DNA from 3 places in the Uliginosibacterium sp. H1 genome. Region 2 is predicted to be linked to each of the others. Evidence: predicted binding sites of a transcription regulator. Region 2 holds the regulator's gene; each other region holds the start of a gene.
The links. The regulator sigma-54, encoded in region 2, starts transcription at its own class of promoters, with help from an activator protein. The targets are predictions, from matches to a motif close to TGGCACGCTTNCTGCTNA.
Positions count from the first base shown of each region.

Region 1 (3,236 bases), 160 kb from region 2:
GGCAAACAGCTTTTTCATGAGTTGCTCCCTCTCCTTGTTCTTAGAGCGCGTCCGCGCCGGTTTCGCCGGTACGGATTCGGATAGCTTGTTGCAGGTCGAAGACGAAGATCTTGCCGTCACCGATCTTGCCGGTATTGGCCGACTTCTCGATGGCCTCGATGACCTGGTCGAGCAGGCCATCGTCGATGGCTACCTCGATCTTCACCTTGGGCAGGAAGTCGACGACATATTCAGCACCGCGGTACAGCTCGGTGTGGCCCTTCTGACGGCCGAAACCCTTCACTTCGGTCACCGTCACGCCCTGCACGCCAATGGCCGACAGCGCTTCACGCACTTCGTCCAGCTTGAAGGGCTTGATGATGGCAGTCACGAATTTCATGATCGCTCCTCGATGCGGCATGCCCCGGAACGGGGCATGCCTGTTTGGTAATTAGAACGTCTTGCTGACGGTCAGCAGCGCGCGGTCGTCGCCCAGGTTCTTGCCATAGACGTTGTGGTAGAACTCGCCCGGCTTGCCCTTGGCGTCGGAACCGACGTAGTACAGGCCCCAGGTCAGGCCCACCAGCTCCTTGGTGACGCCCAGCTTCCAGTCGGTGTAGGAAGCATCGGAGAAGTCGGAGACTTCCTGGCGGCCGAGGTGGGCAGCCAGGGTGAAACCGGCGCCAACGTCGAAGTTGCCGTTCAGCTCGTAGTAGATGCTGCCGTCGGTGTCACCACCGTCCGGGGCCTTGGCGCCGAACAGATCGGTGAAGGCGTACGACAGCTTGAAGGTCAGCATCTTCCAGCTCACCGCACCGTAGGCTTCCAGGGTGTTGGGGCTGGTGACGCCATCAAAATTGCCCGGGTAGTAGTACTGCAGCAAGCCGACATCGACACCCCAGTCGCCGAACGCCTTCTTGTAGCCGCCGTAGAAGTCCCATTCCATCGACGAGCCTTCGCCAACGTTCGCGTCGTTCAGCCAGCTGATGTTGCTCGCCCAGGTGCCGAGGTACAGGCCGCTGGCGTGACCGTAGTCGAAGCCGCCCTGGATGGCCGGCTTGCGATTGGTCTGGCCGATGCCGCGATAGATGTACTCGGAGGCCAGCGACACATTGCCGGTCACGGAGTGCGGCGACTCCTGGGCCAGCACGGGGGCGCTCAGGGTGGTTGCGATCAGCGAAGCGAGGATGGTTTTGCGCATGTGTTGCTCCTATGTAAAACAGGGAAGATGGGGCAGCACGTTTAAGCGGGATTCGTGCCAACGCCAGAAGGCCCGCTCGCTACTTGGCTGCAACGCCCCTTATGTCAAACGCTGCGCAAAAACAGTGCAAAGACTTCGAAGCGCTTCCGGTGGGTCGGCACCAAAACAGTGCCAAGACGGGAAACGACCAGAGGCGCCGTCAAAGTCCGCTGTGCTAGAGTGAAATCACATTCCCCCGCATCAGGAGCAGCCGACATGGTGAATACGAAACTGCTGGACGAAATCGGCGCGAAAGTGTCCGAAATGCTGTCGCACACGCCGGCCAAGGACATAGAGAAGAACGTCAAGGCGCTGATGGCTGCCGGCTTTGCCAAGATGGAGCTGGTGACCCACGAAGAATTCGAAGTCCAGCGCGAAGTACTGGCCCGCACCCGCGAACGCCTGTCCCAGCTGGAGGCCCGCATCGCGGAACTGGAAGCGAAGCAGCGCGAAGAGGCCGCCTGATCGCGCAGCCCGGTACGACGGAAAAACAAAAGGCGCGACCATGAGGTCGCGCCTTTTGTTTTGGGCTTCGGGACGGGTCAGGCGTCTGCCTTGGTCCGCTTCGTTGCCGTGCTCTTGGCCGTGGCGCTCTTGGTGGTGGCTTTCGTGGCCTTGGCCTTCGTTGTCTTGCTGGTCTTGGCGGCCTTCGTCGTCTTGGCCACGGCCTTTTCCTCCGATGCGGTCTCGGCAGCGTCCGCCCCGGCGCTCTTCGCGCCCGCCTTGGCCGGCGCTTTCTTGGCCGTCGCACGCGGCGCCTTCTGTTCGAACTCGAACCCGACCTTGCCTGCCGCCGCATCCCATTTGAGATAGGCGGAGAACTTGCGACGGGTGCGCGCGGAGACAAACTCCTTCAAGAGGTCGGTCTTGCCCGCCGTCAGCAGCTTCTGCATCTGCTCCCGCTCGATGGGCTGCTGCAGGATCAGCTTGCCGGAACGGAAGTCGCAGCTCTTCTCCGGGCCGACCGACTTCTCACAGACGTAGGACAGGCCGTGCTCATAGACCGGCGAGCCGCATTTCGGGCAAGTGCCGAGACTTTCCTGGCCGGAGAAGTCCGGCGCTTCCACCGACTCGCCCTCCCGCGGCTGGCCGAAGTCGAACTCCGGCAGCTTGTCGTCGTTGAGGCGGATCTCGGCGGAGAACGCGCGCCCCATCTTGTTGCGGAAACCCGCCAGCGGGCCGACGCGCCCCGTCGTCAGCAGCGTCTCGATCTCGGCCGGCTCGAACTGGCGACCGGCGACGATCTTCCACAGACCGTAGTCGCAGTCGCTGCACTGGAACTTCTTGTAGTTCTCGCGGATCAGGCCGCCGCACTTCGGGCAGGGCGACTTCAGGATGCCGAAGTCACCCGGAATGGTGTCGGAATCGTAGGTCTTGGCGCGCTCCACGATGTCGCGCGTCATGGACACGATGTGCTCCATGAAATCCGCGCGCGACAGCTCACCCTTCTCCATCTGGGCGAGCTTGTATTCCCACTCGCCGGTCAGCTCCGGCGAGGACAGCTCGGTAACGCCCAGCCCCTTGAGGAGCGTGATCAGCGAGAAACCCTTGGCCGTCGGAATCAGCTCGCGGCCCTCGCGCAGCATGTAGGTTTCGGCGATCAGGTTCTCGATGATCTGCGCACGCGTAGCCGGCGTGCCAAGACCGCGTGCGCTCATCGCTTCGCGCAGCTCCTCGTCCTCCACCAGCTTGCCGGCGCCTTCCATCGCGGAGAGCAACGTGGCTTCGTTGTAGCGCGCCGGCGGCTTGGTCTGCATGGCGCGCACGACGATTTCGTCGGTCGCAGCCCCCTCGCCCGGCTTCACGGCCACCAGCGAGCCGGTCGCGCCTTCCCCTTCGACCCCTTCACTCGCAGCTTCCTTGCCATAGATGGCCAGCCAGCCGGGATTCACCAGCACCTTGCCCTCGGTCTTGAAGGCTTCGCCCGCCACGCGGGTGATGCGGGTGGTCACCATGTACTCGGCTGCCGGATAGAACACGGCAAGGAAACGCTTGGTGACGAGGTCGTAGATCTTCC
Region 1 covers NZ_JAYXHR010000002.1:1,168,433-1,171,668, reverse strand. The annotation lists gene VVD47_RS14890 (ammonium transporter) at 1-18, opposite strand, end outside; gene glnK (P-II family nitrogen regulator) at 41-379, opposite strand; gene VVD47_RS14880 (TorF family putative porin) at 431-1,180, opposite strand; gene VVD47_RS14875 (accessory factor UbiK family protein) at 1,436-1,684, shown strand; gene VVD47_RS14870 (DNA topoisomerase III) at 1,762-3,236, opposite strand, start outside.
Region 1: the regulator sigma-54 is predicted to act here: its motif matches at 1,223-1,240, upstream of VVD47_RS14880 (TorF family putative porin).

Region 2 (3,236 bases):
AGGGCACACCGACATCCTCGCAGTTGCGCCGGATGATGTCCGGCACCTCGCAGTCGTCGGCCACGATGATGCCCGGCGGCGCCGCGGCGAGGATGCCGAGCAGGTGGTGCTCCAGCTTGTCGCGCGCCTGACGGCGCGCCCAGACGAACTCCGCCTCGCCCATCACCTGCAGGCGCTGCGGATGGATGAGGTTCAGGTGACCGACGAGGTCAGCCGGCCATACCCGGTTGTCATGGATGGTGAGGTGCGTGTCGAGCCGGCCGGCGACGTGGCGCAGGCGCAACGCAGCACGGTTGGCCTCAAAGAGTTGAGCGACGCTCGTTCGCCGCATGCGGATCCCATTCGACAAAGAGGCTATGCATGGTGTCGGCGCTGTCGGCCGCCAGAAGATCGTCGCGGAAAGCGCGGTCGGAGAACATCTGGGCCAGTTCGGACAGCAGGCGCAGATGGGATTCGTTGGCCTGCTCCGGCACCAGCATCACGAAGATGAGGTTCACCGCGCGGCCATCCGGCGCATCGAACTGGATCGGGCTGGCCAGGCGGAAGAAAGCGCCCAGCGCTTCCTTCAAACCCTTGATGCGGCCGTGCGGAATGGCGATGCCCTGGCCCAGGCCGGTGGAGCCGAGCTTCTCGCGCTGGGTCAGCGAATCGATGATCGCGCTGCGCGACAGGCTGTTCTGGTTCTCGAAGATCAGTCCTGCCCGTTCAAAAACGCGCTTCTTGCTGTCGGCCTCCAGGTCGAGCAGCACGTTTTGCAGTGGCAGGATGTGGGAAATGAGGTTCATCCGGGGGAGGCTCTGACCGCGCTGTCACCAGTGGTGACGAGACGGTCGCTACTCGGCGTAAATGGACTGTCTGGGACTGTCGAAACTGTCGAGCTTTCCTGTCGGGCGTGGTGCAGCGGGATGGGACAGCAGAACCTTGGAGCAGGATAACCGGCCGAGGTGCAGGCAAGCGGGAATTATGCCCGACAACCCGGCCGGCCGGGCGGTCAGGGCTGGGCGGCTTGGTGCTTGATGGCGTCGCGCCCGTGGTCGAAGGACTTTTCCTTGTGCTTGACGACCTGGCGGTCGAGCTTGTCCGTCATGGCGTCGATGGCGGCGTAGAGGTCTTCCTCGGTCGCTTCGACGTGGATGTCCTTGCCGCGGACATGCAGGGTCACTTCGGCCTTCTGCTTGAGCTTCTCGACGGAGAGGATCACGTGGGTGGCGGTCACGTGGTCGAAATGGCGAATCACGCGTTCCAGCTTGCTGGTGACGAACTCACGGATGGCGGGGGTCACCTCAAGATGATGGCCGGTGATGTTGAGATTCATAGGGCACTCCTCTCAGATCGACTTGCGCTGACTGACCGGCGGGATATTGAGCGACTCGCGGTATTTCGCAATCGTCCGTCGCGCCACCACGATACCCTGCTGGCCCAACATCTCGGCAATCGTGGCGTCGGACAGGGGTTTTCTCCCGTCTTCACCTGCAACCATCTGGCGGATCAGCGCACGAATCGCCGTGGCAGAGCAGGCACCGCCCGTGTCGGTGGACACGTGAGAGCCGAAGAAATACTTCAGTTCGAACACGCCGCGCGGGCTGGCCATGTACTTCTGCGTGGTCACGCGCGACACCGTGGATTCGTGCAGCTCCAGTTCGTCGGCAATCTCCCTCAGGGTCAGCGGCCGCATGGCCACTTCGCCGTGGTCGAAGAACTGGTGTTGTCGTTCGACGATAGCCTGCGACACTCTGAGGATCGTGTCAAAGCGTTGTTGTACGTTCTTGATTAACCAGCGGGCTTCCTGTAGCTGGCCCGACAGGGCGCTGGCGGAACCACGGTTCTGCTGAAGGATGTCGGCGTAGACGCGGTGGATCCTCAGTTTCGGCATCGCCTCCGGGTTGAGGCTCGCCCCCCAGCGGCCGCGCGTCTTGCGGACGATGACGTCCGGCACGATGTAGCGCGGCTCCACGTGGGTGAACTGGGCGCCCGGGCGGGGGTTCAGCCGGGAAATCATGTCTTGCGCGGCGCGCAGGCCGTCGTCGTTGCAGCCCAGGCGGCGCTTGAGCTTGACGAAGTCGCGCGCGGCCAGCAGTTCGAGCTGGCCATCGACGATCTGCAGCGCCAGGCTGCGGGCACTGCATTCCGGGCAATTGCGCAGCTGCAGGGTCAGGCACTCCTGCAGGCTGCGTGCGCCGACGCCGACGGGGTCGAAGTGCTGCACATAGCGCAGCGCGATCTGCAGGTCATCGACTTCCACTTCCAGCTCGGGCGGAATCAGTTCGAGCAGTTCTTCCAGCGGGGTGTCGAGAAAGCCATCGTCATCCAGCGCCTCGATGAGGAAACGCACCAGCGCGCGGTCCCGGTCGGACAGGGCCATCAAGGCCACCTGGGCATCGAGGTGGTCACGCAACGACGTGGCGGCAGCCTGGAATTCCTGGAAGTCGGACTCGTCGTCGTCACCGCCATTGCGGCTGCCCGCTTCGGAACGCCACTCCGCGGCTTCGCCGAGATCGTCGTCGGAGGCCGCCTCGTAGGCCGCATCGATGGTCTCAGGCGGATCGACCGACACCGCCGGCTCGAAGTCCGCGTCCTCGCCGTTGCCGCTGGATTCGCGGATCTCCGCGAAGTCGCGCTCCTCGCGCTCCTCGTGGCGCGTGGCTTCGGCCTGCTCGACGCTGGCCACCGCTTCGGCGCCGCCCTCCTCACCGTCCTCGCGCTCCAGCATGGGGTTCTCCAGCAGGATGCGCTCGATTTCGGTGTTGAGCTCAAGCGTCGACAGCTGCAGCAAGCGGATGGACTGCTGCAGCTGCGGGGTCAGCGCGAGGTGCTGGGATATCTTGAGCTGGAGCGAGGGCTTCATGAATGAGACGGAAAACTTCTACAGGCGGAAATGTTCGCCCAGATACACCTGACGCACCTGTGCGTTTTGCACGATTTCGTCAGGACGGCCGCCAGCGAGCACCTCGCCGGAGTTGATGATGCAGGCGTGATCGCAGATACCCAGCGTCTCACGCACGTTGTGGTCGGTGATCAGCACCCCGATGCCGCGCGACTTCAGGTAGGCGATGATCTTCTGGATGTCGATCACCGCGATCGGGTCCACGCCGGCGAAGGGTTCGTCGAGCAGGATAAGCCGCGGGCTGGTCGCCAGCGCACGCGCGATCTCCACGCGGCGACGCTCGCCACCGGACAGCGACTGGGCGGTCGCGTCGCGCAGATGGCCGATGTTCAGCTCGTTGAGCAGCTCGTCC
Region 2 covers NZ_JAYXHR010000002.1:1,332,657-1,335,892, reverse strand. The annotation lists gene hprK (HPr(Ser) kinase/phosphatase) at 1-331, opposite strand, end outside; gene ptsN (PTS IIA-like nitrogen regulatory protein PtsN) at 300-785, opposite strand; gene hpf (ribosome hibernation-promoting factor, HPF/YfiA family) at 992-1,315, opposite strand; gene VVD47_RS15660 (RNA polymerase factor sigma-54) at 1,328-2,845, opposite strand; gene lptB (LPS export ABC transporter ATP-binding protein) at 2,864-3,236, opposite strand, start outside.

Region 3 (3,236 bases), on a different contig from region 2:
AGGTACTGGTCCGGACACTCGCGGATCAGGGCCTCCAGCTCGGCATTGATCTGCGCCACCCGCTGCTCGGGTGTGCCGGACAGCGGCCGGCCCAGATCGCGGATGACCAGCCGGTAGCGGGCACCCGGCAGGCGCGCAGCATACGCCATGAAGACGTGAACATCCTTCACTTCGGCCATGCGCGCAGCCAGCGTCATGCTGTAGGCCGGGCGGCCGAAGAACGGTGCCCACACCCCCTCGCCGAACTGCGGCACCTGGTCCGGCAGCATGCCCACCGCCTCGCCCCGCTTCAATGCCTTCAGCATCTGGCGGACCCCGCTTGCATCGGCCGGCGCCGCCTTCATGAGGCCGCGCAGCCGGCCCGACTCCATGATCGGCGCCAGAACGTCCAGCTTCGGGCGGCGGTACAGCACGGTGATCGGATAGCGCGTGCCGTAGTGCTGGGCGGCCGCCTCGAAGCACCCCAGGTGCGGCGTCAGCAACAGGATGGCACGACCCTCGGCGCGCACCGCCTCGACCCGCTCGTACCCCTCCTGCTCGGTCACGCGGGCCGCCACGTCCTCGATCGGCCGCGACCACAACCATGGCAGCTCCAGCAGCGCACGGCCCGCATCCACGGTCGCCCGCCGCGCCAGGCCCGACGGAACGCCCTGGGGAAAGGCGAGTGCCAGATTCTCCAGCGTCCGCTTGCGCAGGCCGGGCGACAGCCACCATGCCAGCCAGCCCACCCCTGCCCCCAGCAGGTGGAGCAGACGCAAGGGAAGGCAACGCAGCACGGCAAAGACGGCAGGGATCAGCGATGACATGGATTGGCGCGCAGTGTGCAACAGGGGCGTGGCCGGGCAGGCCCGGAAGGGTGGATTCCGTCGCCGCGGGTTTTCAGTATGCGGACAACGGGTATAATTCTCGCGTCGCCGAGTTAAACAGACAACTTGCAGGGCGACGTCGGTTCCGGGATTTCGTCATCCCCCAGGGCCGCAAAAATACTGCTAAAGCGTCGCCCGCTCGCAAAACCCCGGAGTCGGCCTCGCGCCACCAACCGGGGTTTTTTGTTTTGGGAGCAGGCTCAATGGCCGAATACCTCTTCTCTTCCGAGTCGGTCTCGGAAGGCCATCCGGACAAGGTCGCCGACCAGATTTCCGATTCCATCCTCGACGCCATCCTGGCCGTCGACCCGCGCGGCCGCGTGGCCTGCGAGACGCTGGTCTCCACCGGCCTGGTGGTGATCTCGGGCGAAATCACCACCAGCGGCCACATCAACTACCGCGAGATCGCGCAGGACACCGTGCGCCGCATCGGCTACGACAGCTCGGACATCGGCTTCGACTACAAGAGCTGCGCGATCCTGACCGCCATCAACCGCCAGTCGCAGGACATCGCGCAAGGCGTGAACGAGGGCGAAGGCCTGGACCTGGAACAGGGCGCCGGCGACCAGGGCCTGATGTTCGGCTACGCCTGCAATGAAACCCCCAGCCTGATGCCGCTGCCGATCTACTACGCGCACCGCATCATGCAGCGCCAGGCGGAAGTACGTAAGGACGGCCGCCTGCCCTGGCTGCGCCCGGACGCCAAGAGCCAGCTGACGGTGAAGTACGTCGACGGCAAGCCGGTCGGCATCGACACCGTGGTGGTGTCCACCCAGCACAGCCCGGACGTGTCGCACGCCCAGCTGTCGGAAGCCGTCATCGAGGAGATCATCAAGCCAGTGCTGCCGAAGGAATTGCTCGGCGACAAGGTGAAGTACCTGATCAACCCGACCGGCCGCTTCGTCGTCGGCGGCCCGCACGGTGACTGCGGCCTGACCGGCCGCAAGATCATCGTCGACACCTACGGCGGCATGGGCCGTCACGGTGGCGGCGCCTTCTCCGGCAAGGACCCGTCCAAGGTCGACCGTTCCGCCGCCTACGCCGGCCGCTACGTGGCGAAAAACATCGTCGCTGCCGGCCTGGCCGAGCGCATCGAAGTGCAGGTCGCCTATGCCATCGGCGTGGCCCGCCCGGTCTCGCTGAACGTCAACACCTTCGGCACCGGCAAGGTCAGCGACGACAAGATCGTGGCGCTCATCGAGCAGCACTTCGACCTGCGTCCGAAGGGCATCATCCAGTCGCTCAACCTGCTGCGCCCCATCTACACCAAGACCGCCGCCTACGGCCACTTCGGCCGCGACGAGCCGGAATTCACGTGGGAGAGTACGGACAAGGCAGCTGCGTTGCGTGCGGATGCCGGCCTGTAAGCACCTGCTCACCGGCAGTTGAAGAACGGGGCGCTCCGGCGCCCCGTTTTCTTTTGTCACTCGCTGGCGAGGCCGCTGAACGTCGTGGTCGAACGACGGTCAGACCGATGCGGACCATGTCCGCATCAGGCACAGCGGCATGATTCACCCTGAGTGATTCACCGCGCGTCACCCATAATGAGAAACCGCGAGGCAGTTCTTCGCCACGACACGTCGCCATAACAAGGAGGAATCATGCAGATCCGCACCCTGGTCCTGTTGGTTGCAGTGCTGTGCAGTCTGGTGTTCATCTTCCTCAACTGGGGCGCCATCTCCGCGCCGGGGCCGCTCAATCTCGGCGTCGTGGTCGTCCAGGCCCCGCTGGGGCTTGTACTGCTCGGCATCCTGACAGTGCTCAGTGCGCTGTTCATGGGCGTCATCACCCATCTGCAAACCACCCTCCTGGTCGAATCACGCCGTCATACCAAGGAACTCGAAGCCCAGCGCACGCTCGCCAACAGCGCCGAGGCCTCGCGCTTCACCGAGCTGCGCCAGTACCTGGAAGCCGCCACCCTGGCAAACATCGAGCGGCAGGCGCGGCACGAAGCCGCAGTGCGCGCTGCGGTGGAGGAAACCGGCAATGTCGTGGCCGCGCACCTCGGCGAACTCGAAGACCGGCTGGAGCGCGCCGGCCTGCGCGGGATTCCGGAAGGCCGCGCCTGACGGCATCACGCGAGCTGTAAGCGCGCAACTCCCGCGATACCCCGCACACCATGCAGGGCCGCCCTGCATGGCTTGATCCATCCTGCCTCCCCGGCCGCCCGTCGCATGCGAGAATCCGCGCCTGCCTCGCTGCCCCATCTGCCGTGCGTCCATGAACAGCCCCGAAACGCCCAACCGCATCACCGCCCTCGTCATCCACAGGCTCGACAAGGAGGCCCACGGCGAAGCCGGCATCACGCTGCGCGAAGCACCCTGTGCCATCACGCCGGCCGCCCAGCGACTGGTGGAAACCCTCTGCCTG
Region 3 covers NZ_JAYXHR010000003.1:92,974-96,209, reverse strand. The annotation lists gene VVD47_RS17110 (lysophospholipid acyltransferase family protein) at 1-827, opposite strand, end outside; gene metK (methionine adenosyltransferase) at 1,070-2,233, shown strand; gene VVD47_RS17100 (hypothetical protein) at 2,468-2,935, shown strand; gene VVD47_RS17095 (nucleoid-associated protein) at 3,087-3,236, shown strand, end outside.
Region 3: the regulator sigma-54 is predicted to act here: its motif matches at 976-993, upstream of metK (methionine adenosyltransferase).